Labrenzia sp. VG12: one gene and its partner. The protein of the gene in region 1 binds, or shares a complex with, the protein of each later gene. Links are inferred from orthologs where the notes say so. Each region holds a gene or a part of one and is shown on either strand. Other genes may lie near its edges. The genes, in order: CHH27_RS25440 and CHH27_RS15720.

Region 1 (14,556 bases):
CTTGGTTCCTTCCGCCAGAGCCGGAACGACGGCCACGCCCTTGGTGTCTTCCAGCGTGAAGGCGCCGGCCGGGGCCGGATCCGCGGACAGCGTCAACTGGCTGGTGATGGCGATGTCTGCCATGTCCTTGCCTTCAAGCGCGGCCATCAGGTCCGGATCGGTGACATGAACCACCGGATGGGCTTCCAGGGACGATCCGATGCGCTTTTCGCGACGTTCGATTTCAAGGGCACCTGTGATCACACGGCGGACCGTCTTGATCTTTGCCCACTTGGCCGCAAGCGCATCGTCGCGCCACTCAGCCGGGACCGCCGGGAACTGTTCCAGGTGGACGCAGGCCGCGTCGCCATAGCGGGAGGTCCAGGTCTCATCCATGGTGAAGGGCAGCATCGGCGCCATCCAGGTGACGAGACAATTGAACAGTTTGTCGATCACGTAGAGCGACGCCTTGCGGCGTGTGGATGAGGCGGCATCGCAGTAGAGCGCGTCCTTGCGGATGTCGAAATAGAAGGCCGACAGCTCCACCGTCATGAAGGTGAACAGCTGGTGGGTGATCTTCTTGTAGTCGAACTCCCAGTAGGCTTCCCGCACGAGCGTATCGAGCTCCGCCAGGCGGTGAAGCATCAGGCGCTCCAGCTCCGGCATGTCGGAATAGGCGACGTCCTCGCCTTTGGCATGGGCCAGGGAGCCGAGCATCCAGCGCAAGGTGTTGCGCAGTTTCCGGTAGGCATCAACATTGGTCTTGATGATTTCCTGGCCGAGGCGCTGGTCTTCCCAATAGTCCGTCGAGGCCACCCAGAGACGCAGGATATCGGCGCCATACTGCTTGATGATATCCTGCGGGAACACCTGGTTTCCGAGGGACTTGGACATCTTGCGTCCGTCCTCGGCCATGGTGAAACCATGGGTCAGCACGGCATCATATGGCGCGCGACCGCGCGTGCCGCAGCTTTCCAGAAGCGAGGAATGGAACCAGCCGCGATGCTGGTCTGAACCTTCCAGGTAAAGCACATAGTCATTGCCGCCATCGACCTTGCGTTTCGGCGCCAGGTCTTCGCGTTCTTCCATCACGAAAGCGTGGGTTGAGCCACTGTCGAACCAGACATCGAGGATGTCCATGACCATGTCCCACTCATCGGCCTTGTAGTCGTTGCCAAGGAACCGTTCCTTGGCACCACCCTCGAACCAGGCATCCGCGCCTTCGGCAGAGAAGGCTTCAAAGATGCGCTTGTTGACCGCTTCGTCCTTCAGGATCTCGGCGGTTTCCTTGTGGATGAAGACGGTGATCGGCACGCCCCAGGCGCGCTGGCGCGACAGGACCCAGTCCGGGCGGTTCTCGATCATGGAACGCAACCGGTTCTGACCGCTGCCCGGCACGAAGCGGGTTTCGTCGATGGCGGTCAGCGCGCGGGTGCGCAAGGTGTCGCCTTCGCCGCCAAGGGTCTTGTCCATATAGACGAACCACTGGGGCGTGTTGCGGAAGATCACCGGTTTCTTGGACCGCCAGGAATGCGGATAGGAGTGGGTCAGGCGGCCAAGGCCGATCAGGTTGCCGGCTTCTTTCAGCCGTTCGATGACCGCCTTGTTGGCCTTGCCCTTTTCCCCCTTGTGGGTGATCACCTCGAAGCCGTCAAAGCCCGGTGCGTCCTTGGTGTAAAAGCCGTCATCGGCGACCGTGAACGGGATCGCAGTGCTGATGCCGCGCGCTTCCAGATCGGTCCGTTTGGCCATCCAGATCTCAAAGTCGTCCGCGCCGTGGCCAGGCGCCGTGTGCACGAAGCCGGTACCTGCATCGTCGGTCACGTGGTCGCCATCCAGGAGCGGAACGTCGAACTCATAGCCGCCGAGATCAAGTTCGGCCAGCGGATGCGCCAGGGTCATGGTGCCCAGTTCGTCCGCTGTCACACCGCGCAGGCGGTTGAAGTCGGTGATGCGGGCATTCTTGAAAACGTCGTCGGCCAGCGCGTCCGCCAGGATCAGCTTGTCGCCCTTCTGCACCCAGTTGTCGTCCGGCAGGCCATCCTGGGTAACCTCATAGATCGAGTAGGCGATCTTCGAGGAGAAACAGACGGCACGGTTGCCCGGGATTGTCCAGGGGGTGGTTGTCCAGATGACAACAGCGGAATCAAGAAGTTCCTCGACCGCCGCCTCGTCGCTGCCGCCGGCGCTCTCGATCGGAAACTTCACCCAGATCATGTCGGACTTGTGGTCGTGATACTCGATCTCGGCTTCCGCCAGCGCGGTCTTTTCGACCACCGACCACATCACCGGCTTGGAGCCGCGGTAGAGCTGCCCGGACATGGCAAACTTCATCAGCTCGTTGGCGATGACGGCTTCGCTTTCAAAGCGCATGGTCAGATACGGGTTGTCCCAGTCGCCTTCGATGCCGAGGCGCTTGAACTCCTTGCGCTGGACGTCGATCCAGTGTTCGGCGAAGTCGCGGCATTCCTTGCGGAATTCGTTGATCGGCACTTCGTCCTTGTTCTTGCCCTTGGCGCGGTACTGTTCCTCGATCTTCCACTCGATCGGCAGACCATGACAGTCCCAGCCGGGAACATAGTTGCTCTCATACCCCAGCATCTGCATGGAGCGGGTGACGATGTCCTTCAGCGTCTTGTTGAGCGCATGGCCGATATGGATGTTGCCGTTGGCATAGGGAGGGCCGTCATGCAGGACATATTTGTCGCGGGTTTTGCCCTGCTCGCGCAGTTTCTTGTAAACCTCGAGCTGCTCCCAGCGGGCCAGGATTTCCGGCTCCTTCTTGGGCAGGCCCGCACGCATCGGGAAATCCGTCTGCGGCAGGTTGAGCGTTTCGGAATAGTCGCGTTTATCTGTATCGGTCATCGTCAGGTCGATCCGTTCGGGCGTCTGGCCCGTCATTCAAAGGGAAGGGATTGCCGGCCTCAGGGAAGGCTGCAATCGGAAAGCAGGAAGATCCCGGTCCCTGGCGCCGCGCTGGTCGCGTCAGCCGAAGGCCGGGCTAGTAATTCGCGATATCGCGGTCGCCGGCTTGGTGGCGACTATGAGGTCCCGATGTTGCATGGCAAGGGACATAGCAGCACTTTGCCGCTGAATAAAGATCTCTTGCGCAATCGATCCGGGTTTGCGCGCCAGGGACCTGGTGACCGCCTGTTCTTCCCTTCCAGAAAAATGCGGAGGAGTAACCGAATATGAATGTCTGTGCGGCATTCAGAAGGCGAACAGAGATCTCGGGACACGCAAACGATCATGGCCACTTCCTCAAAACTTGCCACCGGGCATCATCAGGCACCCGGGCTCTGGCACCGGGCGGCACGGGACGGTGAATGGTTTACCTGGGACCGGATCGGGTTTGCGTGTTTGTGTTCGGCCATTGGTTTCGCCGCCGGGCTTGCCTGGATGCTGGTGATTCCAAACACCTATGGGGCACCGAACGGCACGTTGTTGATGGATTATCTGAGCTTCTGGCTTGCCGGAGGACTGGTGCTGAACGGCACGCCGGAACTGGCCTACAGTCCCAAGGATTTCGCTGCGCTTCAAAACGCCTATACCGGCTCGGATACGGTCTTCGGCTTTTTCTATCCGCCGACTTTCCAGATGCTGCAAAGCGCCTTCGCACTGCTGCCCTACAAGGCTGCCTTCGCAGGCTTTGTTGCGCTGACAACCGGCTTGTTGTGCCTCTCCTGCAGGATGATTACCGGCAAATGGCTGCTGGCCGCCTGTCTCATTCTCATCCCGGCTTGCGCCAACAACGCCTTTCACGGCCAGAACGCGGCGCTGACGGCAGCGCTTTACGGCTTTTTCCTGGTCGGTGTTGAACGCCAGAAGATGATCCTGGCTGGCATTGCACTCGGGCTGCTGACCATCAAGCCCCAGCTCGGCATCCTGGCGCCCATTGCCCTGATCGCCAGCTGGAACTGGCGCACCTTCCTCAGCGCTTCCGTGACCACCCTGGTATTTGCCGGACTGAGCGCGGCGGTTCTGGGGCTGGGTGTCTGGCAGGCCTTCTGGCTTCAGGCGCCGGTTGCCTCGGCCATGATGGAACTGGGCGGCGTCGAATGGGGCAAGATGATCTCCGTCTATGGGGGCTTGCGCCTTGTCGGACTGTCTCATATGGCAGCGATGGCACTCCAGGTGCTCGTTGGCCTTGCCGCCCTTGTCTGTGTCTGGGTCGCCTGGCGCCGTTCCGACCGGATGGCGGTGCGGGCGCCGGTGCTGGTCGGAGGCGCCTTGCTGGTAACCCCGTTCGCGCTGTCATACGACCTGACGCTTCTTGTGGTGCCCTGTGCGTTCCTGATCAGAGAAGGACTGAAATCCGGCTTCCTGCCGTATGAAAAGGCAGCATTGGCTCTGGTGATCGTTCTGTCTGCCTCCACCAGCCCGTTTGCGGTCTGGCTCGGCCTGCCGATCGCACCGCTCCTGCCGCTGTTGATCGTCTGGATGGGACTGCGGCGGATGAAACCGGTGGCCGCAGAAGGTCAGACCTCCGCCACCGCCGTCTGAACCGTCTTTTTCAGCTTGCGTTCCCGGTGGGCGATATAAAGACCGCTGCCAATGATGAGCGCGATGCCGAACCAGGTCGGGCCGTCCGGAAAATCGGCAAACACCAGATAACCGAACAAGGTTGCACTGACGATCTCGATATATTGCAGAGGGGCCAGCAGGCTAGCGGTTCCTCGCTGAAAGGCCGCAACAACAAGGCCGTGGGCGGCAAAGGAAATCAGTCCGATAAGCGCCAGAAGGCCGAGTTGCGTGGCATCCGGCATGACAAAGGCAAGGCCGTCGAGACCCGTGACATTGCCGATCAGCAAGGCTGCGCCCAACATCAGCGAGCCGGACAGTCCGGCGCTGAACTGGATGGTCAGCAGGCCGTCGGTGACCGGATAAAGTCTGTTGAGCAGCAGGTAGAAGGAAAACAGGAACGCAGTCGCCACGGGCAGCAGGCTGACCAGGCCGATTTCGGCAAGACTGGGCCGCAGGATAACGATCGCCCCCAGAAGCCCGACCAGAATGGCACCGATCCGGCGAATGCCGACCTGTTCCTTCAGGATCAACGCTGCCAGAATGGTCAGTACCATCGGCTCGATGAAAAAGATCGAGATTGCGGTGGCGACCGACATGAACTTCACCGCCGTGAAGAAACAGAGCGATGCGGCGGCCAGCAGGATGCCGCGCATGTAGTTGATCAGCGGCTGCGTTCCGCGCAGGCGGGTGATCTGTCCCGTGACAAGCGCCAGGACCAGACAGATCAGGAACTGGAAGAAGAACCGGCCGAACGTCACTTCAAGCGGTGGAAGATCGGCCGACAGGTATTTGGCGATGATGTCCATCACCGGAACGATGAGCATCGCAGAGCTCATCAGCAGGATCGCCAGGAGCGAATTCTGTTCGATGGTCCTGGACGTGCCGGCCGTGGTCACGGAGCAAGGTCCAGCAGCTGCGTGTCGATCTCGGAGATCGGCTGCAGGGCCGCAAGCGCAGCACGGGCCTCGGCGCTGTCCTGGTCCATTTGCGCGACAAGCGCGTCAACGCTGTCGAATTTTTCCTCGCCGCGCAGATACGCAATCAGGTGCACACGCAGCGTCCGACCATAAAGATCACCGGCAAAGTCGAAGAGATGAACTTCAAACGTCGCCGCGCCATTGTCGAAGGTCGGCCGTCGGCCGTAGCTGGCAACACCGTCGTGCCAGGTCTCACCGACCTTGACCTTGACCGCGTATATGCCCTGTTTCAGCGGGCAGTCCTCGGAAAGCGACAGATTGGCCGTCGGATAGCCGAGGTCCCGGCCGCGCTTGTCGCCATGACGGACGTCCGCGTCAAAAAACCAGCGATAGCCAAGCAGTCCGTTGGCTTGCGCTATGTCGCCTTCTGCAAGGCAGTCCCGTATGCGCGAGGACGAGATCACTTCCGCCCCTTCATCTTCTTCGCGCTGGACGATAGTGACACCAAAGCCGTGATTGGCGCCGGCGGCCCGCAAGTAGTCCGGCGTGCCCTGACGGGCCTTGCCGAAATGGAAGTCGTATCCGGTGACCGCATGGGAAATGCCGAGCGTGTCGATCAGGATGTTCTGAACGAAGGCATTGGCTTCCATGCCGGCAAAGTCTTTGGTGAAAGGCAGGATCAAGGCGCCATCAAGGCCGCAGACCCGCAGCATGCCGATTTTCTGGTCCGGCGGCGTCAGGCGGAACACCGGCCTGGCCGGATTGAACACCGTGCGCGGGTGCGGCTCGAAACTCATCGCGAAAACAGGGTGGTGCGTGCCGTGGCCAAGACCCATGGCGGCGTCCAGCACGGCCCGATGCCCCCGGTGAACACCGTCGAAATTCCCGATCGCCACGATTCCGCCCCTCAGCGCCGCTGGAAAGCTGTCCAGGCTATCGGCAACCAGGAACCTGGAAGTGTCAGAGAGGCTCATGCAGCAAACCCTTGCGCCATGTATCGACCGGGACGGCATTCGTGGCCAGTCCACCGGGTGGGGGAACCGAAGCGCGGCAATCTGCAGCCCCGCCAAAGCTGGCGAGGAACCTGCCGCCAAGACGGTCAAAGGTCAAGACCAGCTGAAATCTAAGTTATTTGTGATGGAATTCGGGGACGGGCAGGACAAGCCCTCTGACGCTTGGTCATGCGTCGTCTTTCGCAGTTGCCGGTGGAGGAATGTCCGTGAACAGCTTTCGGGAGGGCGTTTCGAGCCAGACGCTCAAGATGTCCTGCATCCTCGGCGGGACCGGCTTGTTCTCCGAGATCCAGCCTTCCACGGTTGAAAGGGGCACACCGCTTGCCTCGGCGAACTGGGCCGTATCGCGCTGTTTTTCGCCAATGACCGTGGCCAAACCGACACCCCAGCGGTCAGCGTCCGGGTCCTGGTTCTTGAACCAGTTGTCGGCAGCCGTCTTGATGGCCTGGATCGCCTGTTCGGAAAAGAGCCCAGAAATGATGGCGATGAACGAAATGAAGAAGGGACTGAGTGTCGCGCTGCCGGACTGGGTGGAGGGATCGGTCAGAAAAAGAACCCCGGCCTTGGCCAGCACATAGATGGACAAGGCCGTGATTGCACCGAACCAGGGGCGAGAAAAGAAGAAGGCCGCATTCAGGTGTTCGTCGTATTTCCCCTGGTACTTGTCTCTGCGGAAATAGAGCTGGGTGATGAAGATCGTGCTGCCAAGAACCCCCATGGCGAGAACCAGAAACAGCACAAGCACCTCTGCCGGCATGATGGCCAGGTTATACGGCAGCTTCCAGAGAATGTTCTTCAGGGAAGAGAACTCCGAGACAGCGTCCTGGAGCAAAGATTTTTCGTTTTCGTCAAGACCGTCATAGGGCGTCGTGGTGCTGATCGTGCCATAGACCCCGGCGCGTATCTTGTCCGAGATCGTCTTCAGGGCGAATTTATACTCACTGACTTCAGCGCGTGTCTCGTCTTCATTGCGCTTTGTTCCTCCCAGATTTCGGAACACGTCATCACCACGCTTCTGACGCTGCTCCAGCTCCTTGAGCATCGCCTGATGGTCCTCGGTGAGAGTCAGGCCCTCCAGCTGCTGGGCGACATCCGTATAAAGGATCTTCACACTGAGATGGTGTTTCGGAAGTGGTTTGAACGAAAAGCCCTCATAGGAGTTTTCGACGATCGACTTGAAGGCCCTGATGTCCTTGTAGAAAGGGTCGAAAATCTTGGTGTATTCAGCGTCGAGCTCAATGCGTCTTGCGACAATACCGTCCAGTCGCGCCTGCATTTGCTGCAGTTCCTGCAGCCTGTTCTCCAGGATGTTCTTTTCAACGGAATAGACATTGGACAGTTCGATCAGCCGCCAGATCGACAGTCGCGTATCGCTTATGTTGACATATTGGATGCGCGACTGGATCTGATAACTGCTCAGCATCAGGATCGAGATCGAGATCGTTACCACATAGAGCAGCACGAGCCAGATCCCGATCACCAGGTTTGACGCCGTTTGCCCGCTCCGGGGTTTTTTCTGGCCGTTTTCAGCCGCACCGTTTTCCGCAACAGCCTCGGACATTTCCCCCTCCAGAATACGCGAGACGATTTTCGGTCCCCGACACTTAACAATGGATCGGCGGCGCGAGCAACTTTTGCGGGATTCTGAGAAGGTATGTACTTATGGGTGTGGCGCGGGTTGTAGGGCTCCGGAAGGTCTCAGCCGCAGGGACCGCTCTTCAGCGCCCGTTGACCGACGGATGATCCACGAAATGCGATTGAAGGCTAGAGCCCGGAGCGGTCCTCGTCCCGGCTCGGCACCTTGACGAGGGCTTCGCCTTCCAGAACGACAGTGTCCTCGACCCGGCAGATGCAGGACAGGCGGGCCCGGTTGCCGCGTTCCATCAATTCTTCCACGGTCACGACCACCGTGACGTCGTCACCGATTCGCACCGGTGCCTTGAAGTTGAGCGTCTGGGACAGATAGATCGCGCCCGGGCCTGGCAGCCGGGTCCCGAGCACGGCGGAAATCAGGCTGGCTGTATAAAGGCCATGCGCGATCCGGGTCTTGAACGGTGTTCTGGCCGCAAAGTGTTCCGAAAGATGGATGGGGTTCCGATCGCCGGAAACTTCCGCGAAGCCGACCACATCTGAAGAACTGACGTGTTTGACAAGTTCTTCGCTCATTCCGACCGAAAGATCCTCGAAACAGAGTTTTTGCAGCTCAAGCATTGCGTTTTCCGTCCTGAATTTGGGTTTTTCAAGCAACGCGGACGCTAGGCGTACTAAGGATTTCTGGCAATTGTGCTTTGGGTGAAGAAAAAAAGCGCCTGTTATTAACGGTCTTTTCAGGGGCGGTGGGTAAATTGCGTTGAGTGTGGGGAGGTGAGGACACAAATAAATGTGTCGCTCTCCTTCGAGGTCATAACGCGTTCCAACGGCCCACGGCCAGGGGCCGCGCAAATTGACAGTATGGAGTAGACAATGGCCCTTGATCTTCAGATGCCGGTCCTCGTGGTCGATGACTACAAAACGATGATTCGCATCATCCGGAACCTGCTCAAGCAACTTGGTTTCGAAGACATCGATGATGCTGCGGACGGCACCGAAGCATTGGAAAAAATGAAGCAGCGCCGCTATGGCCTGGTGATTTCCGACTGGAATATGGAGCCGATGACCGGTTACGAACTGCTCAAGCAGGTGCGTGCCGACGGCAGCCTCAGCAAGACACCGTTCATCATGGTGACTGCTGAATCCAAGACAGAGAACGTCATCGCCGCCAAGAAGGCCGGCGTGAACAACTACATCGTGAAGCCCTTCAACGCTCAGACGCTGAAAGGCAAGATCGAGGCAGTCTTCTCCGACTAATATCTTGCACTTGGCGGAGCCCGCGTTGGGGCGCGCCTCCGCCGGTGCCAGACGGATGTGAGTGATCGGCACGGTCTTGCTGGGCAGGCAGGCCGGGTCAGAGTCAGCGCATCCGCGGAGTTATAGCGGTCCGCGAACAGAGGACCGTTTTGGGAGGATGCCTCGTATGGAAAGGCTCGACCTGGTGGCAAATATGAAACAGGAAAACATTGCCCGCGTCATCGACTTTCTCGAAGAAAACAAGAACCGGCAAGGCGAGGTATCGCTCACAGACGTGATGCATCTCGCAGAGGTCATGTCCGGTTCCATGCATGATTTTCTTTCGACCGTTCAGCCGGCCGTGACCGAAGAGCTGACGATGATCGCAAAGGAAATCACGCGCATGAAGGAGGAAATCTCCCAATTGCGCGCGAACGACATGACCGGGAACAAGATCCCGGATGCCGGCCGTGAACTTGACGCCATCGTCGAGGCAACGGAAGAGGCCACCAACACCATCATGGAAGCGGCCGAGGAAATCATGGGCGCGGACACCAGCGACCCGGAAGCCTATCAGGAACTGGTCAGCAACAAGATGATCGGCATCTTCGAGGCCTGTACGTTCCAGGACATCACCGGTCAGCGCATTTCCAAGGTCGTCGGCACCCTCCGCTATATCGACGAACGCGTGAGCTCGTTCATCGAGCATCTGCGCATTCCCGAAGATCTTGAAGCGGAGCTTGAAGAGACCGACGAGCAGCGCCGTCAGCGCGAACTGATCCTGCACGGTCCTCAGCATTCCGGCGAGGGGGTTTCCCAGGACGACATCGACGCCATGCTCGGCGACGCCCAGGCGGATATCGACAAGCTGTTCGACTGATCCCAGGCGACAGACAGGATAAACGCTCAAAAGGCTTCCGGTTCGGGAGCCTTTTTTGAGTCTGGCAATGTCCCTTCGGTTGCCATCCCGGATTGACGCGGCAGCGTCAAGACCGGGACCCGGCAAGCCCGGCATTCGCCGTCTGAAAAACTGTTGTCAGTGACTACCGGATCCCGGTCCTGGCTGGGCCAAACCGGGATGCCACCACTTGGTTCACCCCGCCTCCGCGACGGCCTCCCGGTTTGCCCGCCGCTCTGCCGCCAGTGACGTCAGGCCGAAATCGTCAAGGATGGTGTAGAAGGCCGGAACCACGAACACGATCATCAAGGTGGTGCCGATCAGACCGAAGGAGATCGACGTCACCAGCGGAACCAGCACCTGGGCCTGCGGGCTGGTTTCGAACAGCAGCGGCAACATGCCGGCAATGGTTGTCACCGAGGTCAGGAGGATCGCGCGGAACCGGGCCTTGGCGCCGAGCGGTGCGATGTCGGCGACATTTTCCATGTCCGGGGCGTGTTCATCCTTGATGAACTGAACCAGAAGGATGGAATCGTTGACCACGATCCCGGCCAGCGAAATGAAGCCCAGCATGCTCGGCAGCGCAAAGTCGATGCCCAGAAGGAGATGGCCCCAGACTGCTCCGATCAGGGCAAACGGGATCAGGACCATGACGACGACCGGCTCTGTATAGCTGCGAAACTGGAAACTGAGCAGGATGAAGACGAAAATCAGGCCGGTACCGAGCGCGGCTGCCATGGAGGCCTGGGTCTTGGCGCCTTCCGCATTCTGGCCCTCCGTCGAGGCGGCCAGGCCGGGATAGCGGTCAAGCAACTCCGGCAGGAAACGGGTCTGCGTGTCGCTGACAACTTCGTTGGCATTGGCAATGCCGAGGAGCACGTCCCCGGTGATCGTCACGGTCGGAACACGGTCAATCCGGTTGATCCGCGTGTAGCTCCGGTCAGACAGGACATTGGCAACGGTTCCGAGAGGGACCCGGTGGCCCGAAGGCGTCTCGATGGTGAACAGTTCCAGGTCACCGAGGCTGTTGCGATCGACGCCATCAAGGCGGACGTCAACCTCGAAACTTTCGGACCCGACCTGGACTTCGTCGGCTGTGATGCCGTTATAGGCCCCTTTCAGCTGGTCGGCGATTTCCTTGGCATCGAGACCGACCGCGCCGGCGCCGTCCTTCAGGGAGAGGGCGAGTTCCGGTTTGCCGAGGCTGAGGTCGTCGGAAATGTTGTAAACACCCTCATAGCCGTTCAGCCACGTCTGCAGGTCGGCGGACGCCTTGTCCAGAACAGCCGGGTCGGAATGTGCCAGGCGCAACTCGATCGCACGGCCCGCAGGACCGATGCTGGATTCGGCGAGGATGATCCGGCGGACATCGAGGGTCGGTGACATTTCCTGCCGCCAGCCGCTAAGGATCTCCTGGTTGCCGGCATCCCGCTTTGCACCTTCCAGCAGATCGACATTGATCGTTGCCAGATGGGCGCCATTCGTGCCGGCATCCGTGTTTTCATTGAAGCGAACCAGCACGTTGTTCAGGAGCGATACGCCTTCCGGATTGCGTGGCGACAGGGCCGCATCCATGCGCTCCAGAGCCGCGACCGCCTCGGCGACAACCAGACGCGTGTCTTGCAGCGTCGCGCTTGCCGGCAATTCGATCCGCGCTTCGATCTGGTCGCCTTCCACATTCGGAAAGGCCTGAAACTTCACCAGGCCGCCGGCAACCAGTGCCAGTGTCGACAGGAACAGCATGATAGAGATCCCGACCGTGAAATAGCGGTTGCGCACGGACCATGTGGCGCACGGGCCGACGACATGCTCCCGGAGCCAGGAGACACCGGCCTCAGCCTTGCGGGTCACAAGGTTCGGCCTGTCTTTCGCCGCATGTGACAGGTGGTTCGGCAGGATCAGGAAGGCCTCGATCAGCGAGATGATCAGCACCAGCAGCATGACAATCGGAATGACCCTCAGGAGATCGCCCAGATCGCCGCTGATGAAGGCAAGTGCACCGAAGATGGCGGCGGTCGTGAGGAACGAGGAAAAGACGCCGGGCGCCACCTGCAGCGTGCCTTGAACGGCGGCCTCAAGGGCATTCAGGCCCTGATGACGCTTGGTGGCGATATTTTCCGAAATCACGATGGCATCGTCCATCATGATGCCGACCACGATCAGGAGCGCGACCATTGACAGCATGTTGATGGTCAGGCCGAGGAGGGACATGATCGCCAGGGCTCCCAGAAAGGAAACCGGCAGCCCCATGCCGATCCAGAAGGCTTGGCGGCCACCAAAGAAGATCCACATGGCGGCCACGACAAGTGCGAGGCCCTGACCGGAATTGCTGACCAGCATCCAGAGCCGGTCCTTCAACGCAATCGAGCCGTCATTGATGACGGTCAGCGTCACGCCGGGTGCTGCGCGGGCTTCTTCTTCCTCTGCAAAGGCCCTGACGCGGTCGACCACCTGGATGAGGTCGTCGCTGCGTGTCATGGAGATATCCAGCACGGCCGCCAGCCGGCCGTTCAGACGGGTCTCGACCTCTTCATCTTCAAAGAGATCGGTGATGGTGGCGATATCGCCCAGCTTGATCTGCCCGCCCTGTGCGGAAGAGGCGACGATTACGGAGGCATAGGCGTCGGCGGCAAGGCGCTCGTCTGCAAACCGCAGCAGGATGGAACCGCCGGATGTGGTGATTTCACCGGATGGGGCGTTGATGTTCTGCCGCGACAGGGTATCGGCAATTTTGGAGAGCGTCAGTCCGAGCTCGCGGGCCGCGGCATCGCGCACTTCGATCCGGAACTGACGGTCAGAGAAGCCGGACACCTCTACCTGCGGAATGCCGCCGAATTGCAGCATCCGCTCCTTGACGTCTTCGGCGTAGTTCTTCAGCTGAGGTTTGTCTTCAATCCCGGTGATGACAACGGAGACCGCGTCGCTCAGCCGGCCCTTCTTCTCAAGGATCGGGTCTTCGACCCCATCGGGAAAGTCAGAGATTGCGTTGATCTCCCGATCCACATCCAGCATCAGCTGGTCGATGTCCTTGCCTTCAACGATCCGGACTGTGGCAAGTGCCAGGTTTTCCCGGCTGTCGCAGGTCAGTTCGTCAATATTTTCAATGCCATCCAGCGCATCTTCGATCCGCCGGCAGACAGTGCGCTCCACATCAGCCGACGTGGCGCCCGGATAGGCTACATTGACGGTGATTTCCTTGATCGGGATCTGCGGAAAGGTTTCCATCAGGAGGTTCGGCACGTTCAACAGGCCGAGGATGATCAGGCCGGCCATCAGGAGGTTGGCGGCCGTCGGGTGCTTGGCGAAGTAGCGGATCATTGCTGCACCTCACCCGGTGAGGCTGCCAGACCCGTGGCTGCTTCCAGCCGGGTCTGCACGCTTTTGTCCTCGACCGGTTTTAAAAGCATGCCGTCGATCACGGGCGAGACATCGCTGACGATCACGCGCGTTCCGTCGGCAAGCGGCTGCTTGAGAAGCACGATGTCATCAAACCGGTAGGCAATGTCGACATCTTTCAGTTCAAGCCGGTTGTCCTTCGTCACCGTCATGACCTTGCCGTCCAGAACGGCACTGCGTGGCAGAATGGTTTTGTCCTCCACGGCCGGCGCGGACAGCTCAACCTCCGTGAACATGCCCTTGACCAAAGGTGGCCGTACGCCTGGCCGGAGCGTGTCATAGGGCTTGTCGACGGTGACAATCAGGCCGACGGATCTGGTGTCGGGATCGACCGTATCGCTGACCCGTTTGACCCGTGCCTGCCAGGTGGCAGCGTCGCCAACCGAACCGACCTTGACCCTTGCCGACAGCCTGTCCAGCGACTGGCGCGCGTGTCGGACACCTTCTTCCGTGTCCAGTTGCCCTGGAAAGGCAAGATTGGCGAAGCCGGACATGTTCGCCGGCGCGATCTGGACATCGATATCCGCAGCCTCGATGCCGTCCAGGGAGCCAATGGAGGTTCCCGCGCCGACATATTGGTCGATCTCGACAGAAACCTCGGAGACGCGGGCAGGAAAGGGCGCTTTGATCGTGGTGCGGGCCAGGTTCAGTTTCGCTGTTTCAAGGCGAACCTCATTCTTGCGTTTGGCCTGTTCCAGGGCCTTTTGCTTGACGGGATTGAGCGCGATTTCGTTCTCGAGGTCCTGCACGTCGGAGCGTTGCTGCAGCACGACGGCTTCCTGGTTTTCAACCTGTTGTTCCGAGGTGACCTTGCGCTCCAGAAGCGTTTTCAGCCGGGTGAGTTCGCGTTCCTCCAGGTCCAGAACGGCCTTGGAGATTTCCAGCGACTTCTTCTGGGTCTCCAGCGTCACCGCAAGTTCCTCAAGATCAACATCAGCGCTGGCGATATCGGTCTCCGCTTCGGCGATCTCGAGCTCATAGTCTTCCGGCGACAGCTTGATGA
Region 2 (15,147 bases), 2.1 Mb from region 1 along the record:
TGCGGCTTCAGATCACCCTCGTCCAGGGCCTGGATCTTGCCCTTGAGGCGGCGGAGGTTGAAGAACAGGCGTTTCTGGTTGGCCGTGGTGCCCATCTTGACCAGCGACCAGGAGCGCAGAATGTATTCCTGAATAGCGGCCTTGATCCACCACATGGCGTAGGTTGCCAGGCGGAAACCCTTGTCCGGCTCGAAGCGCTTGACCGCCTGCATCAGGCCGACATTGCCCTCGGAGACAACTTCTCCGATCGGCAGGCCGTAGCCGCGGTAGCCCATGGCGATCTTGGCGACGAGGCGCAGGTGGGAGTTGACCAGTCTTTCGGCAGCTTCAGGGTCCTCATGCTCCTTGTAGCGCTTGGCGAGCATGTACTCTTCCTGCGGCTGCAGCATGGGAAACTTGCGAATCTCGTCCAGGTAACGGCTAAGGCCGCCTTCCCCGGCTGTGAGCGTCGGTACGTTCTGGGCCATAGGATGCACCCCCCTTTCGTCGAATTTGCGTCCTTTTCCCTCCCGCTGCCCCGCAGAACCACGCAAGCAAGCCATGTTGGAGGGAGGACGGACGCAGAACAGTGTCCATTCAGGCACACAAGAGATACTAATATAGGTTGGAATTGGCCGATTACATGGTCATAAATCGGAAACACATCCTAAAATTTTTGTAATCCCGACAAAAGTTTTGCGAAATCAGCCGGATAAGGGCTCTCAAAACGCAAAGTTTTACCGCTGGCCGGGTGTTCAAATGCCAGCAGTCCTGCGTGAAGCGCCTGTCTGGTGAAGCCCTGAATGAGGCTCTTGAGCGGGTCTTCCAGGCGGTTGGCCTTGGTCTTGAAGCCGGAGCCGTAATCGTCGTCGCCGATCAGCGGGTGACCGATATGGGCCATGTGCACACGGATCTGGTGCGTGCGGCCTGTCTCCAGGCGGCATTCCATGAGCGAGGCGAGGGCCGGTTCGCCGGCATTGCCGAAACGCTCCTTGACCTGCCAGTGGGTAATGGCGTGGCGGCCGCTGGTCTTGACCACCGCGATCTTCTGCCGGTTGGCCTGCGAACGGGCGAGGTTGGCATTGATGGTGCCCTTCAGGCTCGAAGGTGCCCCCCAGACCAGCGCCGAATAGGCCCTTTCCAGCGGACCGGTCTTGCCATGGTCGGCAAATTGCGCCGCAAGTCCCTGATGGGCCTGGTCGGTTTTCGCCACGACCAGAAGGCCGGACGTGTCCTTGTCGATCCTGTGCACGATGCCGGGGCGCTTGACGCCGCCAATACCGGAGAGACTGTCGCCGCAATGATGGATCAGCGCATTGACCAGGGTGCCGGTCCAGTTGCCGGCGCCCGGATGGACAACAAGACCGGCCGGCTTGTCGATCACGATCAGGTGCTCGTCCTCGAAGACGACGCTGAGCGGTATGTCTTCCCCCTGGGGTTCCGGGTCCTCCGGCTCAGGTAAAGTCAGGGTCAGGGCATCACCTTCATTGACCCGGTATTTCGGCTCCACTATTTTCGCGCCGCCGACGGTGACGTCTCCTGACTTGATCAGAGACTGGATCCTGTTGCGGCTCAAGGCGTCCACATGCGCCGCCAACACCGCATCCAGCCGCTTGCCGGCATCGGCTGCATCAACTGTCAAACTGAAATCCTGGTCCAGCCCGGCCGGATCTTCGAGGGAATTGTCTGTCATGTCTCAACCTGAAAATCGTGCTGGAGGGCCAAGTGAGGCGCCGCTTGATCCGGAAGCCGAACGCATTCAGGCGAAATTGAAACGCCTTCTGTTCGGTTCGACCCTTGTCATGGTTTTGGGTCTTGTCGCTGTCTTTGCAGCAATTCTCTACAAGATCAATAGCGACGATGGCGTTCCCGTCGACGCGCAATTTGCTGCCACCGTCGCTGTCGGGGCCGACGCAGAGGTTCTGCAGGCCAATCTGTCGGACGGCTTGCTGCTGGTTCTGGTGCGCGAAGGCACCAAGACCGCATTGCTGCGCTTTGATCCTGTCACCGGCAAGCAACTGGGCCGCACCGATTTCGTGTCGCGGTAGGAGAACGGGATCCGCTGCGCGCACAAGGACTGTGAGAAATCGTGGGTCTTGTCAAAAAAATGAAAAATAGGGGTTGCGTCTTGGGCTGAGCAGCCGTATACGCACGGTCCTCGGCAAGAGGCTGATGCCTCCGAGTACCGCGCGCCCATCGTCTAGCGGTCTAGGACGCCGCCCTTTCACGGCGGAAACACGGGTTCGAGTCCCGTTGGGCGTGCCAACTTCTCCACAAGTTGAAAACAGATTTTGGACAGCCGGTGAACAGGTTGTCCACTGCCCTCGCGTTGACGCTATTCAATCGCAATGAAAGGGGGCGTCAGGCGGTTTCCTCGTGCGCCTGCAGGCCTGTCTCGATAAGCTTGACTTCAGCGTCTTCGGCAATTCTGGCAAAGCCCGGTGTCGGGCAATGGTCGGTGACGAAGGTGCTGACCTGCGACAGATGACCGACACGCACCGGAGCCGTGCGCTCGAACTTGGTACTGTCAGCGGCCAGGATGACGTGGCGGGCATTGTCCATGATGGTCTTGGTGACCTTGACTTCCCGGTAGTCATAGTCGAGCAGGGACCCGTCCGGGTCGATGGCAGAGGCGCCGATCACGGCAAAATCAACCTTGAACTGGCGCATGAAGTCCACGGCGGCCTCGCCGACGATGCCGCCGTCCGCATGACGCAGAACACCACCGGCAATGACGACCTCGATCTGGGAATAACCGCGCATCAGGCTGGCAACATTGATGTTGTTGGTGATGACCATCAGTCCGCGATGCTGCAGCAGTGCCTGGGCGACGGCTTCCGTCGTGGTGCCGATATTGATGAAGATCGACGCATTGTCCGGGATGAGTGCTGCAACCTGCTCGCCTATATCCGCCTTTTCCCGGCTGGAGATGATCCGGCGCGCTTCATAGCCGACATTTTCGATGCCGGAAGAGAGCAGGGCGCCGCCATGGGTCCTGGCGAGCAGACGCCGGTCGCAGAGTTCATTCAGATCCTTGCGGATCGTCTGCGGGCTGACGTCAAAACGCTTGGCAAGATCATCTACGCTGACCCGGCCAAGCTGGCGGGCAAGTTCCAGAATTGCATTGTGACGTTCGATCAGCATCTAGGTCTGCACCATCGGGCAATTATCGGTCTCACCACCTGAACGCCGTGCACGGCAAGGTCAAGCGACATCTTGTTTTTTCTGACTGGCCGTCTTGGCCTTGCGGGTCGATCCGGTGGCGCGCTTGGTCGAGGTCCCGGCATCGGCGGTGTCTGGGGCTGCGTTCGCCTTGGCCGTGTCTTTGCTGTTGTTGCGGCTGGAGGCGACAATGCGGCTGACAAGGGCTTCTGCCGCGGAGGCAATGTCCGCGGACTTGGCTGGCGACGCAGATGGTGCCGGTGCATCCGGGGCGGCATTGGCCACGGTGGCCTTTTTCGTCCGCTGGACTGACCTGGAACGGCTGCCGTTCACCTTGGCTTTTGGAGGTGTCGAACTTGCCGCAGTCTCGGCGGTATCAGCGCTGCTCTGCTCCAGGGGCTTTTTTTTCCTGGTGGCGGCGCGTTTCACAACGCGCTTGACGGCGACGGTATCGGCCGTGGAGATCCTGTCAGACAAGGCGCGGAAATCATCCCGCAACTGCCGCAATTCCTGCGCAGCGGCAAGGTCGTCGCGCAGCTTCCGGTTCTGGCCGTCGAGCCTGTCGAGCTTGCGCTGTTTTTCATGCAAGTCTGTCTGCTGGGCCGAAATCTCGGCAGTCAGTTGCTTCAGCTGCGTCTTGAGCTGTTCGTCAGGCGCTGTATCGCTGACACCAGCCGTTTCCAGCATCAACGACAGCCGGGTGACCTCGGCCTGTGCCGTGACATATTTGCTTTCGGTGTCGACCAGTTGAGCTTCAAGTTCGGCAAGGCGCGACTTGGTGCCATTCTGCAAGGAAGCTTCAACCTCGCTGGCGACCGTTGGTTCGTATTTGGCCAGTTTGGATTTGAGCGTCGCGACTTCGGCCTCCAGGCCGGTGATGGTTGCCAGTGCCATCGTGTCGGTGGCAGGCAGCCAGTCGTTGTCCGTATCCTGTTCCTTGTCCTTGGAAGGTGCTTCCTCAGAGGACGTCTCGGCAGCCGATGCCCAGCTTTCCGCCAGAGCCTTTTCGGACTCCGCCAGTTTTTCCTTCAGCGTCTTGATCTCGGCAGACAACATGTCGACGGCATGGTGTTCGCTGTCCTGTGCCGAGATCTTGGCTTCCAGTCCGGTAATCGCGTCCTGATGCGATTTCTGCAGCGCTTCGATCTCGGTGCGCAGGCGGGAGGCCTCAAGATGAAAACCGGCGGCTTTTTCGCGTTCCCGGTCGAGGCGCGTTTCCACGCGGGTGAGTTCGACGGCGTAGCGCGCCCGTTCCTGGTCCTGGGCGGCACGAACCTCGGCGTAGCTGGCCGGGTTGACGGCCCTGAGGGCTTCTTCGGTGAGACGGGCTGCGCGGCGATAGAATGCGGGCAGGATTGCCAAGCCGATCAGGCTGGCGGTGCAAAACCCCAGTGCCACATACATCGCTGCTTCAATCAAGTCCGGCTCCCGTTCAGGTGCGAGTTCCTTGCTTCATCATTAGACGAGTGCCGGTCGAACGCCAAGTCTCGTCATTTCCAAAGGTTCGGCATCGTCTTCACCTACAAACCTTGTACAAGCCTAGAACGGGTTCCAGGTCGGTTTGTCGGTGATCTTCAGATATCCCATGTTGATGCCGAGGCGCGCGCCGACACCGGCCCTCACGGGAACCAGCACGACTTCGTTCTTCAAGAGGACTGTCATGCCAACGCCGCCGACAAGGTACGCGGACCCGTTGACCCCGGCGAAGCGGTCATAGATCGAGTTCACGGTCGGCAGATTATAGACAAGCATCATGACCCGGGCGCCGTCTGCACCGAAATCCCAGCCGACGGACGGCCCCTGCCAGAACACCTTGTGATTGCCGGCATTGCGCGTGTAGAGGTGGCCCTCGCCGTAGCGCGCTCCGGCAATGAGGGCGCCGGACCCTTCTTCACCCAGAATGTAGCCGTTGGGTTCGCCGTAACGGGAGAAGGCCTTCTCGACAACCGAGGCGAGGCCGCCGGACACCGAGCCAAAAAACTGGTGGCCGGTCTTCACGATCTCGTCTTCGCCGTAGGTTGCACTGGGCGGAATGGGTTCGTTGCCCGAGCTCTGTGCATACGACAGGTTGGAAACGGCAAGCACACACAGGACGACGAGCGCGGCTGAGATCCGGGACGCGGCGCGCCACGATTTGAGTGCCATTCAAATTCTCCCAATTCCGTGTCCGGCGGACTGGCTGTTGCCGTCCGGTCAGACCGCAATGTTAAACTGATGCAATATCATGCTGATTCGCATGCTTTCTTGCACCTCACATAAGCCGAATCGATGAAAAGCTGGCCTGAAAAAAAGACAAGGATGTGTCTTTCCGCTGTTTTGACGCTGCTTTTGTGCGTTTTGGCGGGAAAAGGTCTTGCACGGCCCAAGGTCTTTGTCCCGGACCCTATCACCGGATATGCGATTGGCGGGCATGACCCGGTGAGCTTTTTCGTCGACGGACAGCCGCGCAAGGGCGAACGCGAGCATGCCTACCGATGGGGCGGTGCGGAATGGATCTTTGTCAACGAAGGCAATATGGCCGCCTTTGCCCGTGATCCGGAAGCCTACGCGCCGATGTTCGCCGGGTGCGGCGGTTATGCTCTTTCCGAAGGCTTCGCTACCGCCGGCAATCCCTTTATCTATGCTGTGGTCAACGGCCGGCTCGTGTTCTTTCACTCTGTGGTCAACCGCTTCCTGTTCGTTGTCAACGCGACCAGCCTCGTGAACGAAGCGCAGGACAACGCCGCCAGGGTCGGCTGCGTTCCCCTCCGTTAGAGCCTCAGGCCGTGCCGGAAATCAATTCGTCCAGGTAAACCGGGCAACTTTCATCTGGATGACCCGGATTGCAGCGCCGCATTGCCTTGGCAGCGGCTTGGCGGATGTGTAAATCTCAGGCGGATTACCGCGAATCAGTCCCTGCCGAGATCTTCAACAAGAGCCAACATCGCCATGTCTGCACTTAAAGAGCTTTCTTCTCTTGATCTGGCCGCTCTGGTGGCCAGCCGCGTCTGCCACGACATCATCTCTCCGGTGGGTGCCATAACCAACGGCCTTGAGGTGCTTGACGAGGAAGGGTCTGAGGACATGCGCGAATTCGCCATGGACCTCATTCGCAAAAGTGCACGACAGGCGTCAGCCAAGTTACAGTTCGCGCGGCTCGCGTTCGGCGCCGCCGGATCCGCCGGGGCGGAAATCGACCTGGGAGACGCGCAGGTCGTGGCAACAGGGTTTATGGAAAACGAAAAATCCGATCTAAATTGGCAACTGACCCGGCATCTCATGCCCAAGAACTACGTCAAGCTGCTGCTCAACCTGATCCTGATCGCAAACCAGTGCGTCCCGCGCGGCGGCGAAATCAAGGTTGAAATGGAGGGCGAGCCGCAGTCTCCGTCCTTTACGTTACACGCAAGTGGCCTGAACCCGCGCATTCCGCTGGGAATGAAGGAAACTCTTGGCGGAGAAGAGCCGGAACGCGTCGATGCGCATTCCGTACAGCCGATCTACACGCTGTTGCTTGCACGTGAAAGTGGCATGGTATTAACAATAGATAAACAAGAAGATCTGGTAAAAATTACAGCGCTTCCGACAGTGTAAACCGGCCTTTCAAAAGTCTCCGACCGCTTCAGCGTATCTTAACTGTTTGCCGTCAACCTAGCTCTCATGGACTTCTCGGTCCAGACATCCTTTTCGGGATGCGGAACCAGTAACAAGTCGGGTGAGAGCAGGCCATGGACGACCTCCTCAGGGAATTCATTACCGAGACGAACGAGAGTCTCGATGTTGTTGACGTTGAGCTCGTGAAATTCGAGCAGGAACCGAACAACGCTACTATTTTGGACAATATCTTCCGCCTGGTGCATACGATCAAAGGCACCTGCGGTTTCCTTGGCCTCCCCCGGCTTGAAGGCATAGCCCACGCTGCCGAAACGCTGATGGGCAAGTTCCGCGACGGTGCACCCGTCACGCAGGAAGCTGTGTCCCTTATTCTGATTTCGATCGACCAGATCAAAGATATTCTGGGCGAGCTGGAAGCAGCTGAAGGCGAAGAGCCGGAAGGCGATGACAGCGAACTGATCGGCAAGCTGGAAGAGATGTCCGCAAAGGCCGATGCGGCCATGGCGGGTGGCGGTGCCGAAGAGGAAGCTCCGGCTGAAGAGGTTGTTGCCGAAGCGCCCGCCGATGCGGAAGCCGAAGAAGAAGCTGTTTCAGTTCCGGATCAGGCTCTTGAACGGCCGCTGCGCCCGGGCGAAGTCTCGCTCGACGAGCTTGAGCGTGCCTTCCAGGAAACCGAAATCGAGGTAGAGGTCGCCGAAGCGGACCCGGTCGAGCTGGAAGAAGCTCACGAGGAGATCGAGGAACCGGAAGCCGAGCCGGCGCCTGCGCCGGCCCCCGCAGCTGCCGCACCGAAGGTGGAAGCAAAGGCAGAGGCCAAGGATCCGGAGAAGAAAAAGGCCGGCGGTGTCTCCAACCAGAGCATTCGCGTTGCCGTCGACACGCTTGAACACCTCATGACCATGGTGTCCGAACTCGTGCTGACCCGGAACCAGCTTCTGGAAATCGTGCGTCGGCACGAGGACAGTGAATTCAAGGTTCCGCTGCAACGCCTGTCGAACGTCACTGCCGAGCTCCAGGAAGGCGTCATGGCGACGCGCATGCAGCCGATCGGCAATGCCTGGCAGAAGTTGCCGCGCATCGTTCGCGACCTCAGCCAGGAACTGACCAAGCCGATCGATCTGGAAATGATCGGTGCAGACACCGAACTGGACCGCCAGGTCCTTGAAATGATCAAGGATCCGCTCACGCACATGGTCCGCAACTCTGCCGACCATGGCCTTGAGCGCCCGGAAGAACGCCGCGCTGCCGGCAAGCCGGAAAAAGGCACGATCACGCTCGCTGCCTATCATGAAGGCGGTCATATCATCATCGAAGTCCGCGACGATGGTAAGGGCATCGACGTTGACCGCGTGAAGGCGAAGGTCCTGGAGCGTGGCCTGGCGAGCGAAGCCGAAATCGAGAAGATGACGGATTCGCAGATCCACAAGTTCATCTTTGCGGCCGGTTTCTCCACAGCTGCCGAAGTGACCAGCGTTTCCGGCCGTGGCGTCGGCATGGATGTTGTGCGCAACAACATCGAGTTGATTGGCGGTACAGTCGATCTGCGCTCGCAGACCGGCAAGGGCTCCAGCTTCATCATCAAGATCCCGCTGACGCTGGCGATCGTGTCGACGCTGATTGTCGAGGCGAGCGGCGACCGCTTCGCGATCCCGCAGCTGTCGGTTGTCGAGCTGGTCCGTGTTCAGACCAATTCCGAACACCGGATCGAGCGGATCAAGGACACTCCGGTGCTGCGCTTGCGCAACAAGCTGCTGCCGCTCGTGCACCTGTCCCAGCTTCTCGGAATCTATGAAGGCGAGGACGTTGAGCAGGCAATTGATGCAGACAACGGTTTCATCGTTGTCATGCAGGTTGGCAGCCAGACATTCGGCGTTGTTGTCGACGGTGTCTTCCATACGGAGGAAATCGTGGTCAAGCCGATGTCGACGATGCTGCGTGCACTCGACATGTTCTCCGGAAACACAATCCTGGGTGACGGCTCGGTGATCATGATCATCGATCCGAACGGTATCGCCAGCGCCATGGCAAGCCATGCGTCCAGCGCGGTTGCAGAGAACCAGGAAGACGAACAAGAGGATCTGCAGCGCAAGGCCATGACCGGTCAGAACGCCATTTCGCTTCTGCTGTTCCGTGCCGGTGCACCGGAACCGAAGGCCGTCCCGCTGTCGCTGGTCACGCGTCTGGAAGAGTTCGAGGTTTCGAAGATCGAGCGCTCCAACGGCCGCGACCTGGTCCAGTATCGCGGTGCACTGATGCCGCTGGTCTATGTCAACGAGGGCGATTGCCACAAGACGGAGGGCACGCAGCCGATGCTGGTCTTCTCCGACGCCGGCCGCTCCATGGGTCTGGTGGTGGACGAGATCGTCGACATCGTCGAGGATCGCATGAACATCGAGGTCGGTTCGGAACGTCCGGGCATTCTCGGCTCCGCCGTTGTCAAGGAACGCGCTACGGAAATCATCGATCTCGGCTATTACCTGCCGCAGGCCTTTGAAGACTGGTTCATGCGCAAGGAGATGGACATAGAGGCCCTGACGAAGAAGGTTCTCTTCGTCGACGACTCGGCCTTCTTCCGCAACATGCTGACCCCGGTCCTGAAAGCAGCCGGTTACGATGTGACGACCTGTACCGGTCCGCAGCAGGCCTTCGAACTGCTGGAAAACGGCGACAAGTTCCACGCGATTGTCAGCGACATTGAAATGCCGGAGATCAACGGCTTCGAGTTCTGTGAATCGCTGCGCCGTGATCCGCGGTTCCGCAATATTCCGATGCTGGCCTTGTCGTCCCTGGTGACGCCGGCCTCCATCGAACGCGGCCGCCAGGCAGGTTTTGACGACTATGTCGCCAAGTTCGACCGGCCCGGCCTGATCGCCGCCCTCAAAGATGTCTTCTCAGGTGAAATGGGAGCTGCAGCATGAGTATGCTGGAACACAAACTTCCTGACGATCAAACAGCTGCAAGCGACATGATCCAGTATGTGACGGTCGTCATCGGCGGGCAGCTGTTCGGTTTGCCGATCTCCCAGGTCCATGACGTGTTTGTGCCCGAGAGCGTGACACGGGTGCCGATGTCGGCACCGGAAGTGGCGGGCGTGCTCAACTTGCGTGGCCGGATCGTTACCGCGATCAACATGCGCCGGCGTCTGCACTTGCCTCCGCTGGAGGAAGGGCAGATGATGGCAGTCGGCATCGAGTACAAGCAGGAAAGCTACGGCCTGGTGATTGACACCGTCGGCGAAGTTCTGACCCTGCCATCCGCCTCGGCAGAGCCCAACCCGTCGAACCTGGATCGACGTTGGGCCGAAATTTCCGGCGGAGTGCACCGGCTGGACGGCCAGCTGATGGTCATTCTCGATGTGGACCGACTGCTTGGCGCGATGTTCACCGAACCAATGGCTGCAGCATAAGTAGGCCGACAACGGCCGTCTAAGTGGAGTTACACCTTATGAAACAGTGCCTTGTAGTCGATGACTCCAGTGTCATCCGTAAGGTCGCCCGCCGCATCCTGGAGGACATGAACTTCGAGATCACCGAAGCCGAAGATGGCCAGCAGGCGCTTGACGAATGTCGCAAGACCATGCCGGATGCCATTCTTCTGGACTGGAACATGCCTGTCATGGATGGTCTTGAGTTCCTGACCAGCCTTCGGGCGGAAGAGGGCGGAGAGAATCCGATCGTCGTCTTTTGTACCACGGAAAACGACGTTGCTCACATCGCGCGTGCCATTCGTGCGGGAGCCAATGAATACATAATGAAACCGTTCGACCGTGAAATTGTCGAAGCGAAGTTTCAGGAAGTCGGTCTCATCTAGTCTCGAGTTGGGCAGTCTCTATGGCGTTTGCGCAGAGAAACATAACAGCGGGCACGAGTCCGGGCAGCGATCCCATCAAGGTCATGGTCGTCGATGACGCAGTCGTCATTCGCGGCCTTCTGACTCGCTGGCTCGGAGAAGACAAAAGTCTGAAAGTCGTCAGCTCGCAACGCAACGGCAAGCTTGCCGTCGAGGATATCGAAAAAAGCAATCCTGACGTTGTTGTTCTGGACATCGAGATGCCGGAAATGGACGGCATGACGGCCTTGCCGCTCATGCTTGCCAAGAAGCGGGATCTTGTCGTCATCATGGCGTCGACGTTGACCCGCCGGAACGCGGAAATCAGTCTCAAGGCCCTGTCGCTCGGTGCAGCGGACTATGTGCCAAAACCGGAATCGACGTCCGAAGTCACGACGTCGATCGACTTCCGGCGCGAGCTGGTCGAGAAGGTGAAGGCACTTGGTTCCCGGGCGATCCGCATGCGCGGTCCGGCGCGGACCATGCGGGCGGAGACCAACGCCGGCCGCACGGCACAGCCGGTCAGGCCCGTCACGGCCCGCCCGACCACGGATACACGTGCAAGCTTTCGCGGGGCTGCCCAGCCGGCCGCTGCAGCGACAGACGCGAAATTCAAGACAAAGCCTTATTCCTCGGCGCGTCCGCGTATCCTGGCGATCGGCTCCTCGACCGGCGGTCCACAGGCACTGCAGGAAGTGATGAAAGAAGTCGGGACTGCGATGAATGACGTCCCGGTCGTCATCACCCAGCACATGCCGCCGACCTTCACCGCTATTCTGGCCGAGCATATGGGCAAAGCCGCCCTGCGGCCGGCCAAGGAGGGCGAAGACGGCGAAGTGCTGAAGCCCGGCAACATCTATGTTGCGCCTGGCGGCAAGCACATGGTCCTGGAAAAGGATGCCGGCGCGGTCAAGATCCGCCTCACGGACGGACCACCGGTGAATTTCTGCAAGCCGGCCGTTGATCCGCTGTTCGACAGCGTGGCCAAGGTCTATGGCTCGGCCAGCCTCGGCGTTATCCTGACGGGCATGGGCCATGACGGTGCCGACGGCGTCCGGACAATTGCGGCTGGTGGCGGCAGTGTCATCACGCAGGACGAGGCCACAAGCGTTGTCTGGGGCATGCCGGGGGCGGCTGCCCAGACCGGTGTGTGCAGCGACATATTACCCTTGAAGCAGATCGGACCGAAGATCTCGCGCGTTCTGAAGGGGAACACAAGATGACCCCAAGCGAGTTCGAATTCCTGAAGAACTTCCTGAAGACGAAGTCCGGCCTGGTTCTGTCCAATGACAAGCAGTATCTGGTGGAAAGCCGTCTCCTGCCGATTGCCCGAAGCGCCAAGCTGGAAACGCTGAGTGCGGTGATCCAGAAACTGCAGCGGGGCGGTGACCGCGCACTGGAAACGGATGTCATCGAAGCGATGACGACCAACGAGTCGTTCTTCTTCCGCGACAAGACGCCGTTCGACCATTTCAAGGACACCATGCTGCCGGCGCTTCTGGAAAGCCGGGCGACACGCAAGCAGCTAAAAATCTGGTGTGCTGCGGCTTCGACCGGCCAGGAACCCTATTCACTGGCAATCTGCCTCAAGGAGGCTGCTGCCAAAATGGGTGGCTGGCGGACCCGGATCCTGGGCACCGACCTTAGCCAGGAAGTGCTCGAAAAGGCCAAGACCGGTCTCTACAGCCAGTTCGAAGTGCAGCGCGGTTTGCCGATCCAGATGCTGCTCAAGTATTTTGAGCAGAAGGGCGACATGTGGCAGATCAATGCCAGCATGCGGGCGATGATCGAATGGAAGAAGCTCAACCTCCTGGAAAGCTTCACACATCTTGGCGAATTCGACATCATTTTCTGCCGCAACGTGCTGATCTATTTCGATCAGGCAACCAAAACCGAGATCCTTGGGCGTCTTGCGAAGTCCATGCCGGATGACGGCTTCCTGGTACTGGGGGCTGCCGAGACGGTGGTGGGATTGACGGATGCGTTCAAGCCGGTCTCCGGCAAGCGCGGGCTGTTTCAGAAGAAGCAGGCCTTGCAGTCAAGCACAGGCACCATCGCCAGCCCACGTCTGGCTGTTGGGGCTGCGGGCGGCCTGCAGCGCTGACATCGGCGGACAATTGACAAGAACCATATCAGGGCGGTCAGGAGACCGCCCTTTTTGCATTGATAGCTTCCTCCGACAGCCACGCGCGCACGGCAGAGGCAAATTTTCGACTGACGGGAACCCTTGTGCCATCTCTGAGTGAGAGGAACTGACGACCTCCCTCCCGGAAGAGAGCGTTCACGGCCGCATAGGCGACCCAATGGCTCCTGTGCACCTGCATGCCGAGTTCCGCGGGAAGTTCAGCGACGATGTCGTTGAAGCGATAAAGCAGCATCTGGGTATCGCTCTGACTGACCAGGCGCACATAATGTTCCTGCGCTTCGATGCGTACCAGCGCGCCTGACAGCGGCCGTTCAAGATGGCGCTGGTATCCCGTAGTGCCGGTCTCTTCGAGCTCCTGCCGTGGGAGCGCTGCTGGAGGGTGAACCATCTCTGTTTCCGCAAACGGGGCAGGTTGAGTCTCGACTGGCTCAGTGGGCGGCTTCACTGGTTCCTCTGCGCGGCTGAAATCCGGCAGAAGGCGGGGTGCGGACAGCAACAGACAGAGCGCCAGATGATTGTCCGACAGGTATACGAGTTCGCGCAGGAACGACCCAACATGCGTTGCTCCTGCCATTGGAACAGGTGATGCCGTCATCCCGACGGTGCCGTCGAGTTCCGGAAGACCCAGGATCAGGTCAAGAGCAGTAATGGAAAGAACGAACGGAACAAGACTGACCAGCGCGGCAAAGGCGCAGGTGAGAAACGGACGCACCTGCAGGCCGGGCAGGCGGCCGATGAGGTCAGCAAATGCAAGGAAAAGGGTGGCCTCGATCAAGACACGGCCTGTCCAGTATCCGTAAACGGCTGCCAATGACCAGTCTGCGGGACGCCCGATCTGGTTTGCCGCGAGCAGCAGTGCTGCCGCCACAGCAAGGAACAGAACTTGGGTCGACTGGGTGCGTGTCATCGCGCTGATCTCGGGTCAAAGATGCCCTGAAGTATGGCGCAATGGGCCGGTCATTCAAGAAGCATGAAATAGTCGTCATGCAACGCCTTGAATTTATTATTATTTATTTGACGGAGTGTCGTTGAAGAAATCACGTATTTTCAAACGGTTCACGAAACGGTGTCTTTTCTTTTGGCTGCGCCGCGACAAGTTAAATCGGTCAGTTTTGCGACGAATAGCCATGCACAGGGCCCCATCCCCGGCTGTCGCAAGGAGAGCGAGGCTCCCGACATATTGAAATCGATCGGAGATACCTATGGACGTTAAAGTGGAATTGTCGCGCCGTGCTGCGCTTCTTGGTGCCGGTGGCGCCCTTGCAGGAGCAGGACTTGTGTCCGCGTCGCCTGTGCTGGCGGCCACCGAAAAACAGGGCGCGATGACGGCACCGGTCGCTCGATATGCGGTTGGTGGCTTTGAGGTGAATACGCTTCTCGACGGAGCCGTGACCGTGGGCGAACCGCAAAAGACGTTTGGCATGAATGTCGATGCGGACACGTTCGCGGCAGCTTCGGCCGACAATTTCATACCGGCGGACACCTTCAAGGCTTTCTTCACGCCGACACTCGTCAATACCGGCAAGGAACTGGTACTGTTCGACACCGGGGTTGGCGAAGGCGGTCGTCCGGCGCGCGGCAACATGCGTGCCGCTCTGGAAAGCGCGGGCTACACACCGGAGCAGGTTGATGTGGTCGTGATCACGCATATGCACCCGGACCATATCGGGGGTCTCATGGAAGGCGGCGCGCCGGCGTTCCCGAACGCACGCTATGTCATTGCACAGAAGGAATACGACTTCTGGGCGGGCATGGACCCGGAGGCCAACGGCGTCACCAAACTGATGGCGAAAAACGTCAGGCCGCTTGCCGAAAAGATGACCTTCCTCGGCGACGGCGGCAGTGTCGTGTCCGGTATCACCGCCATGGCTGCCAACGGTCATACGCCGGGCCATACCGTCTACATGCTGGAAGACGGTGGCAAGCAGTTGCTGTTGGCGGCCGATCTCGCAAACCACTATGTCTGGTCGCTTGCCCATCCGGGGTGGGAGGTTCGCTTCGACATGGACAAGGAAGCTGCAGCCGCGACACGGAAAACCGTGCTGGGCATGCTGGCTTCGGAAAAGGTTCCCTTCGTGGGCTACCACATGCCTTTCCCGGCGGTTGGCTATGTCGCTACACAGGGAGACGGGTTCCGGTATGTGCCGGCGTCCTACCAGTTGAGCCTCTGACGGGATGCGGATTCGGAGCGTCGCGGGACACCGGCCCGCGGCGATCCAACAGTCTATGGCACCCAACCGTTCCCGGCCTTTCAGAAAGATTAGGAAATTCTGGTAGTCTGGCCTGACAATCCTTGAGGTTTGTGCAGGAGGTCGTGAAGCATGGCCTGGCGTGTTTCGACAATTGCCATCTGGCTGATGACATCTCTCGGCCAGTTGACAGCTGCCAGTGACCTCGAGGCAGCTGATCTTCGCGTGTATATCGAAGAGTTTGCTCCT

Evidence for each region.
Region 2: the proteins of CHH27_RS25440 (region 1) and CHH27_RS15720 are in contact, whole or in part, in a solved structure (PDB 1A0O), measured with the Escherichia coli proteins. The link is inferred for Labrenzia sp. VG12 from one-to-one orthologs.

Annotation. Positions count from the first base shown.
Region 1 is NZ_CP022529.1:5,509,686-5,524,241, forward strand. The notes cover bases 7,823-10,588. They hold CHH27_RS25440 (response regulator), read left to right. Parts: upstream 7,823-8,896; coding sequence 8,897-9,280; downstream 9,281-10,588. Other genes in these bases: CHH27_RS25430 (hypothetical protein), read right to left, coding at 7,823-7,994; CHH27_RS25435 (MaoC family dehydratase), read right to left, coding at 8,198-8,644; CHH27_RS25445 (chemotaxis protein), read left to right, coding at 9,474-10,139; CHH27_RS25450 (efflux RND transporter permease subunit), read right to left, coding at 10,353-10,588. Outside these bases: ileS (isoleucine--tRNA ligase), read right to left, coding at 1-2,844; CHH27_RS25415 (glycosyltransferase family 87 protein), read left to right, coding at 3,229-4,482; CHH27_RS25420 (DMT family transporter), read right to left, coding at 4,458-5,399; CHH27_RS25425 (bifunctional riboflavin kinase/FAD synthetase), read right to left, coding at 5,396-6,394; more of CHH27_RS25430, read right to left, coding at 6,600-7,822; more of CHH27_RS25450, read right to left, coding at 10,589-13,475; CHH27_RS25455 (efflux RND transporter periplasmic adaptor subunit), read right to left, coding at 13,472-14,556. UniProt on the Escherichia coli protein: Involved in the transmission of sensory signals from the chemoreceptors to the flagellar motors.
Region 2 is NZ_CP022529.1:3,406,878-3,422,024, reverse strand. What follows is about bases 6,497-9,853. They hold CHH27_RS15720 (hybrid sensor histidine kinase/response regulator), read left to right. Parts: upstream 6,497-6,848; coding sequence 6,849-9,653; downstream 9,654-9,853. Other genes in these bases: CHH27_RS15715 (chemotaxis protein CheW), read left to right, coding at 9,656-9,853; chpT (histidine phosphotransferase ChpT), read left to right, coding at 6,497-6,714. In the rest of the region: RNA polymerase sigma factor RpoH, read right to left, coding at 1-467; CHH27_RS15760 (RluA family pseudouridine synthase), read right to left, coding at 647-1,672; CHH27_RS15755 (hypothetical protein), read left to right, coding at 1,671-2,027; CHH27_RS15745 (DeoR/GlpR family DNA-binding transcription regulator), read right to left, coding at 2,341-3,123; CHH27_RS15740 (hypothetical protein), read right to left, coding at 3,184-4,560; CHH27_RS15735 (DUF1134 domain-containing protein), read right to left, coding at 4,681-5,286; CHH27_RS15730 (YHS domain-containing (seleno)protein), read left to right, coding at 5,440-5,895; more of chpT, read left to right, coding at 6,070-6,496; more of CHH27_RS15715, read left to right, coding at 9,854-10,141; CHH27_RS15710 (PleD family two-component system response regulator), read left to right, coding at 10,180-10,545; CHH27_RS15705 (chemotaxis response regulator protein-glutamate methylesterase), read left to right, coding at 10,566-11,786; CHH27_RS15700 (protein-glutamate O-methyltransferase CheR), read left to right, coding at 11,783-12,667; CHH27_RS15695 (LytTR family DNA-binding domain-containing protein), read right to left, coding at 12,705-13,616; CHH27_RS15690 (MBL fold metallo-hydrolase), read left to right, coding at 13,912-14,880; CHH27_RS15685 (ABC transporter substrate-binding protein), read left to right, coding at 15,031-15,147. UniProt on the Escherichia coli protein: Involved in the transmission of sensory signals from the chemoreceptors to the flagellar motors. CheA is autophosphorylated; it can transfer its phosphate group to either CheB or CheY.